Regions from separate parts of the Paenibacillus sp. Dod16 genome, predicted to be linked through region 2. Evidence: riboswitches for the same ligand, from Rfam matches in the RefSeq annotation. Region 2 holds a riboswitch; the other holds the start of a gene.
The links. Region 2 has a riboswitch for ZMP and ZTP ahead of ACPV3A_RS20445 (bifunctional 5,10-methylenetetrahydrofolate dehydrogenase/5,10-methenyltetrahydrofolate cyclohydrolase). Riboswitches for the same ligand answer to the same signal wherever they lie in the genome.

Region 1 (7,811 bases), on a different contig from region 2:
CGAAGGTCAAGGGCAGAACTGGTGGTGCGTCTTGTTCCCGCCGCTTTGTTTCATCGATGGTGGCAGCGGGGATGCGGCGGCGCAGCCTGTTGACGCAGGTATCCAAACGGTTTCAGCAGAGGCCGGCGAGGCTTCCCAAGAGGAAGCTCCGAAGAATGCAGGCGACAGTGAACCGGAGGTCCGCTTCTTCTTGTGGGATATGTTCCTTGGCATTTGGAACTGGGTGGTAAGCTTGTTTTAGGATTATAAGCGAGTTGATTTTCAATCCTGATCGGGTATGATAAACTTTGATGTAGAAGTGCGAGTTCAAAAAGTCGGATTTTCAGCACCGGAAGGCCCAGCTGAATTCAAGATTCGATGCCGAGCTGCTACCTGATTCGCTTCGTGTTAGATATAGAATTTATAAGTTATCAACGGAGTTGATGAAATTCTATATCGCAAGAAAACCTATCTTTAAATCGCGGTCGCTCGTCCTTGAATTGACCTCGATTGGTTTTCTTATCAAAAGCGGACTTTTTGAACAACCTCTAGAAGAGTGCTTTCTCTTTGGCGCGACTGGTTTGAATGGGAACCGGCACGGGACTGAAGAACGAAAAGCGCTTTTTATTTTGGGGCATAGGCAACACACACGTTAGAGTTTATATATTTCATATACAGAAAGTTTGGGATAGGAATGGAACAGAACGGGAATGGCATGGAGCCTAGCCAGCAGCGGGATAACGGCTTCCGCCAGGCTGCTCAAAAATCAACCCAAGTGTGGCATGTATCGAACTTGCTTTCCAGGGAGAGCTTGAGTTTGGAGAAAGAAGCGAAGCAGGCGCTGGAGGAAGCGGGGCAGGTGCTCGAGCGGGGCGGAACGGTGGCCTTTCCGACGGAAACAGTCTACGGGCTTGGTGCAGACGCCGGTAATACGGAAGCGGTCGAGCGTGTCTTTGCTGCGAAGGGCCGGCCGTCGGACAATCCATTAATCGTGCATATTTCGGAGCTTACTCAGCTTGACGGTTTGGTCCTTCATGTGAATGAGACGGAAAGGGCCTTGATGGCAAGGTTCTGGCCTGGGCCGCTATCACTGGTACTGCCCGTTAAACCGGGTGCTGTATCCCCTCGTGTGACGGCGGGGCTCGATACCGTTGCCGTGCGGATGCCGGATCACAACGTGGCGCTGGCCTTGATCAGTGCCGCCGGGCGTCCGCTGGCTGCGCCGAGCGCGAACCGTTCCGGTCGGCCAAGCCCTACGCTGGCCAGCCATGTCCTGGAGGATTTGGCCGGGGCGATCGACGGCGTCCTCGACGGCGGCCCTGCCGGGGTGGGCGTCGAGTCGACGGTGGTGCAAGTCGGCGAAGACGGCGCCGTCACGGTGCTCCGCCCGGGCGGCGTCACGGCCGAGCAGCTTGCCGCGGTTGCGGCAAGCGTGCGCATGGACCCGGCGCTGCATCGCGCCGCCGGGGAGGCGGAGAGCCCGGCGCCGCGCTCGCCGGGCATGAAATACACGCACTACGCACCGAAGGGTGCGATGTGCGTGGTGCAGGGCCCGCGTGCCGACGCCGTGTCGGCACGCATCGCGGCCGAGCTTGAGGCGGCTGCCCGGCGCGGGGAGGTGACCGGCGTGCTGTCGTTCGACGAGCGCATCGGTCACTACCGCGCGGACGTTGCCGTCTCGCTCGGCAGCCTGGCCGCGCCGGAGGAAGCGGCCCGCCGGCTGTACGCCGGCCTGCGCCGGTTCGATGACGAAGGCGCAACCTTCATCCTGGCCGAAGCGTGCCCGGAGCAGGGCCTCGGAGCAGCCGTCATGAACCGGCTGCTGAAGGCCGCGGGACACCACATCATCGACGTGAATTAAAGCAGCCGCATGAACGCTGTTGGCATCATTTACCCCTTGTCCGCATATGGTGTACAAGACCATGGGACTTGGGGGAATGGGCATGCTGGAGGCGTCTGTCCAATCGGGACAGCTTGCGGCGATTCTGCTGATGGCAATTGCACTCGGGCTAGACGCATTTTCGCTTGGAATCGGAGTTGGAATGAGAGGCGGTATGCGCTTAGGCCATATGCTGGGCATCAGCTTCATGATCGCGTTGTTTCACATGCTGATGCCGCTGCTGGGCTTATTTGCCGGCCGCTACGTTGGCATGTTACTGGGCCACGTCACAGGGCTTGCTGCCGGCGGGCTGCTGCTTTTACTGGGCGGGCATATGATGTATAACGCCCTGCGGGGCGGAGAAGGGCAGCGAATACATCCTACCGCATTTTTAGGCATGCTGCTGTTTTCGTTTAGCGTCAGCATCGACTCCTTCTCGGTAGGCGTTTCGCTCGGAATGTTTGTGGATGATGTGCTGTTAATCGTAATTTCCTTCGGGGTCGTGGGCGGTTTGCTGTCCATTCTCGGTTTGCTGCTTGGCCGTCAGGTAAGCAATAAGCTGGGGGAGTACGGTGAAATGCTGGGCGGACTGATTTTGGTTATCTTTGGCACCATGTTTATTTTTTGACGCAATATTTGTTACAATAGCCCCAAAGAACCTACGAACGGGAGGAACGGACCGTGAAAAATATACTGTTTGTCTGCACGGGAAATACCTGCCGCAGTCCAATGGCGGAAGGCATGCTGCGCAAGCTTGCCAAACAACGGGGCATTCCGCTGGAAACGAAGTCCGCCGGCGTCTCGGCCGTGGACGGAATGCCGGTGTCCCATCATGCGGAATCCATCCTGCGAGACCAGGATATCCAGGAACGCTTGGTGTCCAAGCCGTTGACCGCGAACCTGGTGGAATGGGCGGATCTGATTCTGACGCTGACCCAGTCGCATAAGCAGTATGCTATAAGGCAGTTCCCGCACGCCGCAGACAAGATGCACACGCTGAAAGAGTTTGTTGAGGATGACCGCCGGGTGCTGGACGATCTGCGGGAGCAGGATAGTCTGTATGCAGCGCTTGAGCTGGCCAGATCTCTGGGCCACGATGTCAGCGACCGTGACCGGGAGCGTCTGATCGAGCTGCGTCAGCGCATCCCGAGCTTCGATATCTCCGATCCTTTCGGAGGCTCGCGGGAGGAATATGAAGCGACGGCCGCAGAGATACGGACAGCGTTGTTCCGTCTTTTGGACAAGCTGGAAGCGGATCGACATAATTAAGTCTAGCTTTTAGAGATATAAAGCCTGCCATTGGGCTAAAAAGCCACTTGCCTTTCGCATGGTATTGCTTTAAGATGAAGTTGAAAAACAAATGATCCGGTGTAACTGGCGACGAAGTGGATGAAACCACGATGGAGCATCGGAATATACGGCCGGTCGCCTGGGCAAAGAGCATTTGGAGCACAATACGTGCGCCGACTGCTCTTTTTTCGTCTTTTGCGCCCGATTTGGGTTATAATGAAACAAGCTAAAACGCAAAAGCGAACATACGAGGGGGTTTTTCATAGATGAAAATTGCATTGGGTACGGATCATGCCGGCATTCGTCTGAAAGAGGAAATCGTGGGAGTCATTCGGGGTCTTGGACACGAGGTGGAGGATCTGGGCTGCGGCTGTTCCGACTCCGTGGATTATCCCGATTATGCCCTTCCGGTGTGCGAGAAGGTCGTCTCGGGTGAAGCGGACCGCGGCATTCTGATCTGCGGTACGGGGATCGGCATGAGCATTGCGGCCAACAAGGTGCCGGGCATTCGCTGCGCGCTGACACATGATGTGTTCTCAGCTAAAGCGACGCGCGAGCATAACGACAGCAACGTGATTGCGCTGGGTGAGCGTGTCGTCGGTCCCGGACTTGCTGCCGAAATCGTCAGCGCATGGCTGACGACGGATTTCAGTCATGGCGAGCGCCATGTCGGCCGCGTGAACAAGATCAAGGCCATCGAGGAGCGTTACCTGAAGAATGAATCGCGATAAGTGAACGCGTAATACAGCTGCGGCTATCGTGATATGGGATTGAAGCATCTTCTGTGAAAAAATCATCGGGAGGACTGTGACATGACGGATATCTCCAAGGTTTCCTTGAACGAACAGACAGCGCGTATTGTCCGCGAACTGGCCGAAGCGGCCGATTTAGGCCCGGGTAAAGTGCTGGTCATCGGAGCCAGCACCAGTGAAGTGGTTGGACGCCGAATCGGTACGGGCGGCGCTCTTGAAACGGCGCAGCAGCTTCTCCAGGGCATTGCCGCGGTTCAAGCGGAATTCGGTTTCGCGGTGGCCTATCAATGCTGTGAGCATCTGAACCGTGCGCTTGTCATGGAACGCGAGCTGCTCGAGCGGCTGGGCTTGACGGAAGTGGCGGCAGTTCCCATTCCGGGTGCGGGCGGGTCGATGGCTTCTGCAGCTTACCGCAGCATGAAGGAGCCCTGCCTTGCGGAATCGATTGAAGCCCATGCGGGTGTCGATATCGGCGAGACGCTGATCGGCATGCATTTGCGGAGAGTGGCGGTTCCATTCCGGCCGACCGAGCGTTATATCGGGGAGGCGCGCGTAACTGCGGCTTATACCCGCCCCAAGCTGATCGGCGGAGAACGTGCGGTGTACCGACTCGAGCAGAGGGATGATTCCACGCTGTGCGATTGATTCGAATGAGAACTCGCTTTTTCAATGATGACAACTTGTAGTTTTAAGTTTGCAAGAAAAAATAACGATGGATTATGGGAGGATATGAACATGATGGAACATTTGCGGAAGAGTGACCCGGCTGTATTGGAAGCGATGGATTTGGAGCTGAAGCGTCAACGCAGCAACATTGAGCTGATTGCCTCTGAGAATATTGTCAGCGAAGCGGTTATGGAAGCAATGGGGACGGTGCTGACGAATAAATATGCGGAAGGCTACCCTGGCAAACGCTATTACGGTGGCTGTGAGCGTGTGGATATCGTGGAAGATATCGCCCGTGACCGCGCCAAAGAATTGTTCGGAGCCGAGCATGCCAACGTTCAGCCGCACTCCGGTGCCCAAGCGAACATGGCGGTATATTTGGCGGCCTTGAAGCCTGGAGATACCGTGCTCGGCATGAACCTGGCCCATGGCGGCCATTTGACTCACGGAAGCCCGGTTAACGCTTCCGGCCTTCTGTACAATTTCGTTGCCTACGGCGTGCAAGAAGACACGTTCCTTATCGATTACGACGAAGTCCGCAAAGCGGCATTCAAGCATCGCCCTCGTCTGATCGTGGCGGGTGCAAGTGCCTATCCTCGCATTATTGATTTTGAAAAGCTGGCTGCCATCGCCAATGACGTAGGCGCGTTGTTCATGGTCGACATTGCTCATATTGCAGGACTCGTTGCGGCAGGTCTTCATCCGAATCCGGTTCCGCATGCCCATTTTGTAACGACAACGACGCATAAGACGCTTCGCGGACCTCGCGGCGGTATGATTCTGTGCAAAAAGGCTTGGGCGCAAGCGATCGATAAAGCGGTATTCCCCGGCTCCCAAGGCGGCCCGCTCATGCATGTGATTGCTTCCAAAGCCGTTGCGCTTGGCGAAGCCTTGGATCCGTCTTTCAAGACGTATGCAGAGAATGTCGTGAAGAACGCGAAAGTGCTGGCCGATACCCTGATCGAGGAAGGCCTGAACATCGTTTCCGGCGGAACCGATAACCACCTGATGCTGGTGGATACCCGTAATCTGGACATCACCGGCAAAGACGCGGAGAAGGTTCTGGACTCGATCGGGATTACCGTGAACAAGAATGCCATCCCGTTTGATCCGACCAGCCCGTTCGTAACGAGCGGTATCCGTATTGGTACCCCTGCGGTTACTTCCCGCGGTATGGATGAGCAAGCGATGGTGAACATCGCGAAAATTATCGCCATGACATTGAAGCAGCCGAAAGACGAGGCAACGCTCGAAAAAGCAGGCCGTTTGGTGGCTGAGCTTACCGATCAATATCCTCTCTATGCTGAAATGAAATATTAATCACAGTTTCCTTCGCGTAAGAAGCCTATGATATAAGGACCCCGCCTGATGCAGGTGGGGTCCTTTTAGGAGCTATGAACATTCTGGCCAGATTGCTATGCTCTCATTTTCCCAGTCAGGTCCTTTCGCGGTTAGCATCAATATAGGCGAGAATGGAAAACCTAGGTTCAGGGCAGAAGAAGATCCGATTCCGTTATAAGGTCAAAAACTCATGGAATAAAACATGACTCGTGCAGGTGTCAATTGACTAGAGGGAATGATATAATAGACAGGATTTATGGAGCTCACAAATATTTACGCCCATATTGAAATAACATTTGTACTCAAACCGGAGGGACCAGACATGGGAAAATTGGTGATTTGTGATCACCCGTTGATTCAACACAAACTTACATTTATCCGCGATATGCGGACTAACACAAAAGACTTTCGCGAATTGGTAGACGAAGTCGCGACTTTGATGGCTTATGAAATTACGCGGGAGGTTCCTCTTGAATCGATATCCGTGCAGACGCCGGTAGCTGAAACCCAAGGGAAAGTCATTTCCGGCCGCATGCTCGGCTTGGTTCCGATCCTGCGCGCCGGTCTGGGCATGCTGGACGGCGTTGTGAAGCTGCTTCCAGCGGCAAAGGTAGGGCATGTCGGATTGTTCCGTGACCCCGAAACGCTTCAGCCTGTAGAATATTATACGAAGCTTCCAACCGATGTGACGGAACGGGAATTGATCGTCATTGATCCGATGCTCGCGACGGGCGGATCCGCTATCGCTGCGATCGACGTGCTGAAGAAACGCGGCTGTACCCAGATCAAGATGATGAACCTCGTGGCTGCACCGGAAGGTGTGAAGGCTGTCCATGATGCCCACCCGGACGTGGACATTTATGTTGCTGCTCTCGATGAGGGTCTTAACGACCATGGTTACATCGTACCGGGCCTTGGTGATGCAGGGGATCGGCTGTACGGCACGAAATAAGAGCCAAGCCAGTCACTCGTACGTCTTGAATATTTGAAAACAAGCAAAGAGGGGTATTTTCAAACATGTCAAAAGTGAAAGTGATGACGATATTTGGGGTCCGCCCCGAAGCCATCAAGATGGCGCCGCTAATTCTAGAGCTTCAACGTCACCCTGAGCATATCGAATCGGTCGTTTGTGTTACTGCGCAGCATCGGCAAATGCTGGATCAGGTGCTGGATGTGTTCAAGATTGTTCCGGATTATGATTTGGATGTCATGAAGGACCGTCAGACGCTCAACGAGATCACCGTGCGCGTCCTGGAGGGTCTTGAACCTGTTCTGCGTGAAGCCAAGCCCGATATTGTATTGGTGCACGGCGATACGCTGACAACGTTCCTGGCCAGCTATGCAGCCTTTCTGCAGCAGATTCAAGTCGGCCATGTGGAAGCGGGTCTGCGCACATGGAACAAGCTGAATCCTTATCCGGAAGAGATGAACCGTCAGCTGACCGGCGTGCTTGCTGATCTTCACTTTGCGCCGACGGACTGGTCCGCCGAGAATCTCCGCAAGGAGAACAAGCCGGATTCCCGCATTTATGTAACGGGTAACACGGCTACGGATGTATTCCAGTACACGGTGCGCGAAGGTTATACCCATCCGGTTCTGGACTGGGCGAAGGGCAAACGCTTGATCCTGATGACGGCACACCGCCGCGAATCCCAAGGGGAGCCGCATCGTCAAATATTTGAAGCCGTAAAGCGCATTGCCGATGAATTTGAGGATATTGCCATCGTATATCCTGTACATCCAAGCCCAGCTGTTAAAGAGCCGGCTCATCGCATTCTGGGAGATCACCCGCGCATCAAGCTAATTGATCCGCTGGATGTCGTGGATATGAACAATATTTACACCCATACGCATTTCATCATTACGGATTCCGGCGGCATGCAGGAGGAAGCTCCGTCATTCGG
Region 2 (7,811 bases):
TCCGACCTAGCCCGGCTGGATTGTATGGTGACGGTTGTGGATGCAAACCGTTTTTGGAAAGACTTCTCTTCGGGTCAAAGCCTGCTCGATCGGAAGGAAGCGCTGGGCGAAGAGGATACACGGGAAGTCGTGGATCTGTTGATTGACCAGATTGAAATGTGTGATGTACTCCTATTAAACAAATGCGATTTGGTGAGCGAAGACGAATTGGCCAAGGTGGAAGGCATACTTCGTAAGCTTCAGCCCAGCGCAAAAATCATACGTACTGAGAAGGGACAAGTCGCCCCTGCGGAAATTCTGAATACCGGTTTATTCGATTTTGAAAAAGCCAGTCAGTCCCCCGGCTGGATTCAGGAGCTTCAGAAGGAAGAGCATGTGCCGGAAACGGATGAATACGGCATCAGCTCTTTTGTTTATCGGAGAAGAAGACCGTTCCATCCGGAGCGGCTGGCTGATTTCATGAGTGATTGGCCGGAAGAGATCGTACGCGCGAAAGGGATTGCTTGGCTGGCTGTGCGTGAGGATGTTGCGGCAAGTCTAAGTCAGGCGGGTCCTTCCATTCAGTTTGGGCCTGCAGGTTATTGGGTGGCTGCTTTAACCGAGCAGGAGCAGCAGGAGCTGCTTCAGAGTGAGCCGGATGTGCAGCGAAAATGGGATGGCGTCTGGGGAGATCGGATGACCGAGCTTGTGATGATTGGGATACGGATGGAGCAGTCACGAATCGAGCGGAAGCTGGATGAATGTTTGTTGACTGATCAGGAAATGCAGCTGGATTGGTCGACCTTTAACAATCCGCTGCCATGGATGGCTATCGAAGAGCTATCGCTGTAAGGTTTAGGATATGTTCCCCTTTGAGTAGACTGTGCAGAAGAAGACGCTACAGACGATACAGTTTACTTAAAGGGAACTTTTTTATGGGAGAGTTTATAAGATAGAATCCGAAGAAAATAGGGATATATCCATTTAATAAAAAAAGCCAAACTCGTCTGAACGAGTTGGCTTTTAAAACGTGACTGCAGTCTGTTCATTATTTGTTTATCGGTTGGCCAGCATATGCTTGGACATTTAGCGGAGCTGTCAGGTATTTTGGAGCTTTAGCTACAAATGCCTGAAAATGGCTGCTCGCATTGTGGAGCCCCACAGCCTCCTGGTCTTTCCACTGTTCAACCATGAGATACGTGTTATCCTGCTCCGTATCTTTAAGCAGCTTATACGATTCATTTCCTTGTTCCGCGCGGGATGCCTCGATAAGTTCTTTTACGGATTCCAGAAATTCTGCCTCTAGTTCACGGTTTACTTTCATTTCTGCATGAATAATAATCATCGCTATGACCTCACTTCCACTCTGCAATTCGATCAATAGGAAGACGGGTCGTCAAACGCGCTTCTTTGGCAGCTTTACCTACAGAGATGAGCATTACCGGCACATAACGTTCTTTCTCCATACCAAATGCCTCTGCAATCCGGGATTTGTCGTATCCGCCAATGGGGTTCGTGTCATAACCACGGGCACGAGCAGAAAGCATGAGCTGCATGGAAACCAAGCCGCTATCTATAAGGATCATTTCACGGAAAGACTGTGCCGGAATACGTCCGAAGAGGTCGGTATAGTTTGCCATCATTTGATCTTTAATCTCTTGTGGCAGATAACCGCGTTCCACAGCGCTACCCATAATTTCATCTGCATTGTCGAATGCGTTCATATCTCCAAATACAGCAATGACTGCGGAAGAAGTTGAAACTTGCGTTTTGTTCCCTGGTGCAAGCTCTTCAAGCGTCGCTTTACCTTCTGGGCTATCAACGACAAGAAATCTCCAAGGCTGAAGATTAACGGATGACGGAGCCAAAGTCGCTTCTTCCAAAATTTCAGTCATTTCTTCACGGCTGATTTTGACCGATGGGTCGTATACCCGCACAGAGCGACGGGAAGTAATAATTTCTTTATAATTATTGTTTAGGGAAGTTACAGTCATGATATTCTCTCCTTTAATCTCTATAAGTTAATTGGTCTTACTTGGTTCTTTCATTTGTTGAATCTGGCTGTTCAGCTTCTGTAGAGTTTGAACAAACGCAAGTCGTTCTGATTCCGTAAGGTCTGCCTGCAGTTCCTCCATAAAGCGATCTTTCTCTGCCTTAAACGCTGCTACTTTACTTTTGCCCACTTCGGTTAGCTGAACCAACGTAATCCGGTTGTCATTCTCACATCTGGTTCGGAGAAGTATTCCTTCCGCTTCCAACTGCTGAACATGACGGGTCACCGCAGCTGGATCAATAGACACTGCCTTCTGCAAATCCGATTGGCTAATTTGGCCCCCCGTCAGTTTGCATAGGAGTTCGAGCCGATTGGGACTAACTCCAGCACATCGTTCAAACCGGGTCGAAATATGCTTGTTTAAATGCATCAGCAAGTACAGCAGGTCTTCCGTATGGCACGTAGCGATTATAAAGACCCCCTTTAATTCATTGACTCATCAATGTTTGATGGGTCAATCATATACCTTTGTTTTCTGAAAATCAAGTCTTTTGCATAAAAAACTGAATCGGATTTCATGTATAATAGGAAGTAGATTCCTAATTCATAGGTTTGAGGAAAGATTTGTTTTCATGGAGAATGTAATGCTAATGCATGAACAACATAAATCAGGAGGACAAGGTTATGGCAAAAGCAAAAGTTCCAAAGAGACCCACTAGAGATGAGTTTGTACTGGAAGAGCTCGGAAATCAGCTTACGGAAGCTTACCAGGAGGAATCGGTCATCGTACTGACAGTCTGGGGATGGGAAGAGGCAGTCCGCGGACAAATCGATCAAATGGACTCCCGCACAGGGAAGGTGCACATGAAAGAGAATGGCGTCATTACGAAGGTTCCTTTTATGGACATTATGGAAGTGAATTATCCCAGGGACTAATCAGAATGATATCGAAAAAGGAGATCCTGCGAGGATCTCCTTTTCTATATCTCCGTCTATCTAACCATCCATCCAGCTGTCATTGCACCACGCCACTGAGCAAGCCTTCCCACTCCTGAACCATGCGATTTTTATCCAGACGATGGCCAATCAGCGTAAGATATCCGCGTTTCAGCTGCAGCGTGCTTGGCTTACATTCAAGCTCTGAACCCGCCCACTGAACTAGAGAGGGACCCGTCGAGAGATGGATGTAACCTTTTGCCCGAATCAGGCTGGGGCCAAGTGCAGAGAGAAAAGTTTCGATCACGCTCAACTGAAGCGGGAAGGGGGATGGAGCAGATAAGGTCAAGGTATCCATGCCCGTGAAGGATGTGCTGCTGTGTCCGGACTCTTCTCCGTGCAGATGGCTATGATGGTCATTGGCAGATCTCTCTGGCTGGTGGTGCGCATGCTTGCTGTGATCATCAGTCAACGCTTTGTCTTGCGTACGATCCGCAAGATCTTCTGGCTTCCATTGCGATGTTGGAAACGAATGGCTCGGGTCATTAGAGGGCTCAAGCTGATGCTGAAGCGTCGAAAACACTTCATTCTCATCCAAACGGCTATAGTCGGTTACGGACAGACTTGCCGTCGTGTTTATTTTTCTAATGGAGGTCATGACTTTGTTGATCTGTTTATCGTCGCAGTCCCCCGCCTTATTAAGGATGATCATATCCGCGAAGCTGATTTGTCCCCGCAGGGTACGCACCAGCTCACGACTGGATGCAAAGAAGCTGTTGTACTCGAGAAATTTGCTGCAGTCGGCCAAGGCAATTTTGCGCTGGATTGAGATTCGATCAGCCAGGGACGGATCCTGCAGATCCTCAAGAATCTGTTCAGGATTCGCCACGCCGGTCGTTTCGATGAATATGAGATCCGGCTTCTGATCTAACAGGGTTTGTAATGCTTGACCCAGCTCGTCTCGCCTGGTGCAGCAGATGCATCCGTCGAGCAGCTTCTCAATCGGAAGATCGGGGATTTGGCCGGAAACCGTATCGCCATCCACATCTTGTTCGCCCATCTCATTCATAAGCACGGCGGTTCTCCACTGCCGCTTGGCGGCATATTCCAGCAGTCTGAGCAGCAGCGTGGTTTTGCCGCTTCCCAAAAATCCGCTAATCAATACAACGGGTATCTTGTTCATTAATTGATCTCCTCCTTGGTCTCGTTATCATTCGAATACAGCTCGTCAAACTCCGCGACGGAGTCCGGATTCGTGAAAATGTAAGGGGATGCCGGCTGCTCGATCGGCTGAATCTGCTCCGCTTGAATTTGCAGAGTCTCTTTACCTTTCAAGGTGGCGACCTGGATCGTGCCATCAATCTGGACCCACGTATCATCAGCGAACGACGCAGCATTCGTGCCGCGCACAAGAACCCCGAACGGTACGGCGTCTGCCGTGCAGCACATCACGAGGAATCGGCTGACGGCAAAGGTATCCTCATTCATCTGTCCGTCGCGGAAGACGAAACCTTGCACCGAGATGGTTTTTCCTTGAAAATGCTCTTTGTACATATCCATGGCCCCGACGGTTTCCGAGAAAATGTCCGGTTCCACCTTAATGACGGGCAGCGTATATAAGCGCTTGGCAAGCTCTGCAAACTCCACACTATAGATGTCCTTGGCAACGAATCGTTCGTTCAGAGCAATATTTTCTTCTGCTCCTTGATCCATGCCGGGTAATTGCTTATCCGTGCCTAAAAAGGCGGACGTGTTGCGGTCATCGGTTTTACGCCGTACATCGGGATTCGGATAGGTGTAGATCATTCCTTTTTTGGCTGCCATATCGCTGCCCAGGGCTTGGTCCGGCAGGAGCAGGCCAAACAGCAGCGGCACCGTGAATAACCCGTATACCGTTACGTTTTTGACAAGGCCGGTAGGCAGGGGACGCTCGCAATCACACACCTCTCCGGAATCGCCCGCAAGGGAATGCCACATCATCCCGAATGCAATGAACAACAACGGAACCGGGCAGAGAAGCAGCAGGGTCTGCATATGAGGCGCAAGGTAATACTCGAGCGAATCTGAAGCATTCAGATGCATGATATAAGCGGCGAGAGCCGCAACAAGCAGCGACCGGAGCGTATAGTGAATCCGTATCCTCAAACTGGACTTCATCCTCCCAATCACCTCCAATCTCAAGCGGATACCTGTTGATCCTAAACGGTCCCGGTAATCTCGTTTGGTTTTTCGTCAATCTTTCATCCTTAGGCAGCTATCCACCCAAAAGAGCGTTGACGGCTACAGAGCCGATGAAGACAAGCGTCATCACCAGCAGGCTTAAACCGATCACGAATTTGGTCTTAAAGGTAGTCGACAGCATGAGCAAGCTTTTGAAATCCAGCATCGGGCCGAGCACGAGGAAGGATACGAGCGGACCTACGGACCCCATCATGAACAGGTAAGATGCGGTGGGACCGTTCCCCAATGCCAGCAGCTCTTCTCTAGGAATGAAGGATTGGATGCAGGCTGTCAGGAATGCGCCAAGAACCAGGTATTTGCCCATTTCGAGCAATTCGTCTCCGGCGTGGACAAACAGGCTTCTCCAGGTTTTGGGATGCTCGTGCAGCTTGCGTTCACCAACGGCGGAATCTTGTTCGGAAAACTCTTGTAAGGAACGCTTGAGCGGGTTGTTCCTTGAAAAAACATAGACAAGCAAACCTACCGTTACCGCGACTGCAAAAGCCAGTCCCATCCGGCCGATCGTCACTTCGGGATGCGAATGGAAGGCCATGGTCGTTGCAGCGAACACAATGGGGTTCAGGATAGGTCCGCTGAGAATAAAGGTTACAGCGATGTAGGCAGGCATCCCCTTGAGCATCAGCCTTCGAACGACCGGGATCATCCCGCATTCACAGATGGGAAACACGATCCCCAGCATGGAAGCGAACAGGACGCCGATGACCGGATTTTTGGGCGTGATCCGACGCACCCACTGTTCTTTAACGAACAGCTGAAGAAGGGACGACAGCAGCACTCCAAGCAGCACAAAAGGAAGCGCCTCAAGGAAAATGCCCGTAAAAACCGTTTTTACCTGCTGTATATCACGGCTTGATATTAGACTTGAATCGTTCTGCAGCCATATCGTCAAGACCGGTATCACGAAGACAAGCGGAATCATGAAGGGCAGCATTTTGAAGATTACCGGATATTTCATTCAGGCCTCCTGGAGCGAATTGTTCTTAGGACATTCTATGCTTGTACCATCGGCAACATACTAGATTCTTGTAAATTAATCAAAAAGATTACGATTTAATATGTCAACTTCATGATCGGTAGCGCGAAGTGCAAAGTCGTGGTATATTTAAAAAAAAGTTATCTGTGTGTTACTGGCGTAGCTTGGGGTACCAAGAGGGAGCACATAGGATCATATGCCGTACGCCTGGGCAAGAGGTAAGGAGACGATCAGTCGCCTTGCCTCTTTATGTTTTTAATACAATGGCGAAGGAGCGGATTAGCATGAGTAAGGAACCCGTAATTTTGGATGGAAAAAAGGTATCCGATGATATTAAGGCAAAGCTGGCGGTGAAGGTACAGGAATTGAAGCAGCACGGGATAACGCCTTGTCTGGCAACGATTCTGGTTGGCGATGATCCTGCTTCTGCGACCTATGTGCGGATGAAGGGAAATGCTTGCGAGCGGCTTGGCATCATATCCAAGAAAGTGGTGCTGGAGACATCGACCTCGACTGAGGAGCTGATCGCCGCGATACAAGAGCTGAACGAGGATCCGAATGTCCACGGTATTCTGCTGCAGCATCCGGTGCCGCATCATATCGATGAACGGGCGGCTTTTGATGCCATAGCCATTGAAAAAGACGTGGATGGAGTAACCACGCTCGGTTTCTCGCAAAATGCGTTTGGTTTTGCCGATTATCCGTCTTGTACGCCTGCCGCGATTATTTCGATTATGGATTATTATGATCTGCCGATCGAAGGGAAGCATGCCGTGGTGGTCGGACGCAGTCCGATTCTGGGTAAGCCGGTATCGATGATGCTGCTCAATCGCAATGCTACCGTTACGATCTGCCACTCGAGAACGAGGAACCTCGGGGAGCTTGTGTCCCAGGCGGATATCGTGGTTGCGGCCGTAGGCAAACCTAATTTCATTCAAGGGAGCTGGATTAAGCCGGGTGCCGTTGTATTGGATGCCGGCTACAATAAAGGGAATATCGGCGACTGCGATTATGAAGCCTGCGCGAAGGTGGCATCTGCGATTACACCGGTACCGGCAGGTGTCGGCCCCGTTACGATTGCTACATTGCTGAAGCATACCGTCGAATCGGCCGAGCGAACCGTGCAAGACTAAAGGAAAGCCACAGACCATTTGCATATGAATTAAGATGCGCCCATGAATAAATCCCCTTCGAATCGGTTCATTCCTAATAAGAGTTCTGGAGCTTGGAAAAGATATGGCTCCTGCCATAATAGGCTTGGAGTCTCCATTTCACGGATGCCTGGACGTCATGGTATAGTTAGGAAAAAGCGAAAACGAAGGGGAGAGATTCATGCACAAACGAAACAGGATCCATTGTGCTGCCCAACTAGGAGCTGTGGAGGACCATCTGTTCGTTGCAGCGCCGCAAGCGGCTCCCGGGAGCACCGAATGAAGAACACGATTGCAGATATTGCCAAAAAAGCCGGGGTTGCCAAAAGCACGGTCTCCCGTTTCTTAAACGGAGGTTCCGTCAGCAATGCAACACGCCAAAAAATTGAGCTGGTCATTCAGGAAACCGGTTATATTCCGAATTCGTTTGCACAGAGCTTGAAAGCGAAGAAAACCAGCATGATCGGCACCATTGTACCGCGTCTGGATTCATTCTCAGCATCGCAGACCGTTGCCGGCATGGATGAAGAATTAAGGA

Region 1: it holds a riboswitch for ZMP and ZTP, as region 2 does, so the genes downstream of both, rpiB (ribose 5-phosphate isomerase B) here and ACPV3A_RS20445 (bifunctional 5,10-methylenetetrahydrofolate dehydrogenase/5,10-methenyltetrahydrofolate cyclohydrolase) in region 2, are expected to answer to the same signal.

What each region holds. Positions count from the first base shown of each region.
Region 1 covers NZ_JBNDYG010000001.1:168,490-176,300, forward strand. The annotation lists gene spoIIR (stage II sporulation protein R) at 1-241, shown strand, start outside; gene ACPV3A_RS00710 (L-threonylcarbamoyladenylate synthase) at 695-1,840, shown strand; gene ACPV3A_RS00715 (manganese efflux pump MntP family protein) at 1,923-2,486, shown strand; gene ACPV3A_RS00720 (low molecular weight protein arginine phosphatase) at 2,540-3,127, shown strand; ZMP/ZTP riboswitch at 3,219-3,300, shown strand; gene rpiB (ribose 5-phosphate isomerase B) at 3,415-3,879, shown strand; gene ACPV3A_RS00730 (TIGR01440 family protein) at 3,961-4,545, shown strand; gene glyA (serine hydroxymethyltransferase) at 4,636-5,886, shown strand; gene upp (uracil phosphoribosyltransferase) at 6,230-6,859, shown strand; gene wecB (non-hydrolyzing UDP-N-acetylglucosamine 2-epimerase) at 6,925-7,811, shown strand, end outside.
Region 2 covers NZ_JBNDYG010000028.1:206,592-214,402, reverse strand. The annotation lists gene ACPV3A_RS20485 (GTP-binding protein) at 1-831, shown strand, start outside; gene ACPV3A_RS20480 (putative quinol monooxygenase) at 1,028-1,324, opposite strand; gene ACPV3A_RS20475 (nitroreductase family protein) at 1,335-1,973, opposite strand; gene ACPV3A_RS20470 (MarR family winged helix-turn-helix transcriptional regulator) at 2,001-2,402, opposite strand; gene ACPV3A_RS20465 (YolD-like family protein) at 2,657-2,908, shown strand; gene ACPV3A_RS20460 (CobW family GTP-binding protein) at 2,988-4,091, opposite strand; gene ACPV3A_RS20455 (TIGR03943 family putative permease subunit) at 4,091-5,065, opposite strand; gene ACPV3A_RS20450 (permease) at 5,163-6,104, opposite strand; ZMP/ZTP riboswitch at 6,263-6,342, shown strand; gene ACPV3A_RS20445 (bifunctional 5,10-methylenetetrahydrofolate dehydrogenase/5,10-methenyltetrahydrofolate cyclohydrolase) at 6,407-7,255, shown strand; gene ACPV3A_RS20440 (LacI family DNA-binding transcriptional regulator) at 7,553-7,811, shown strand, end outside.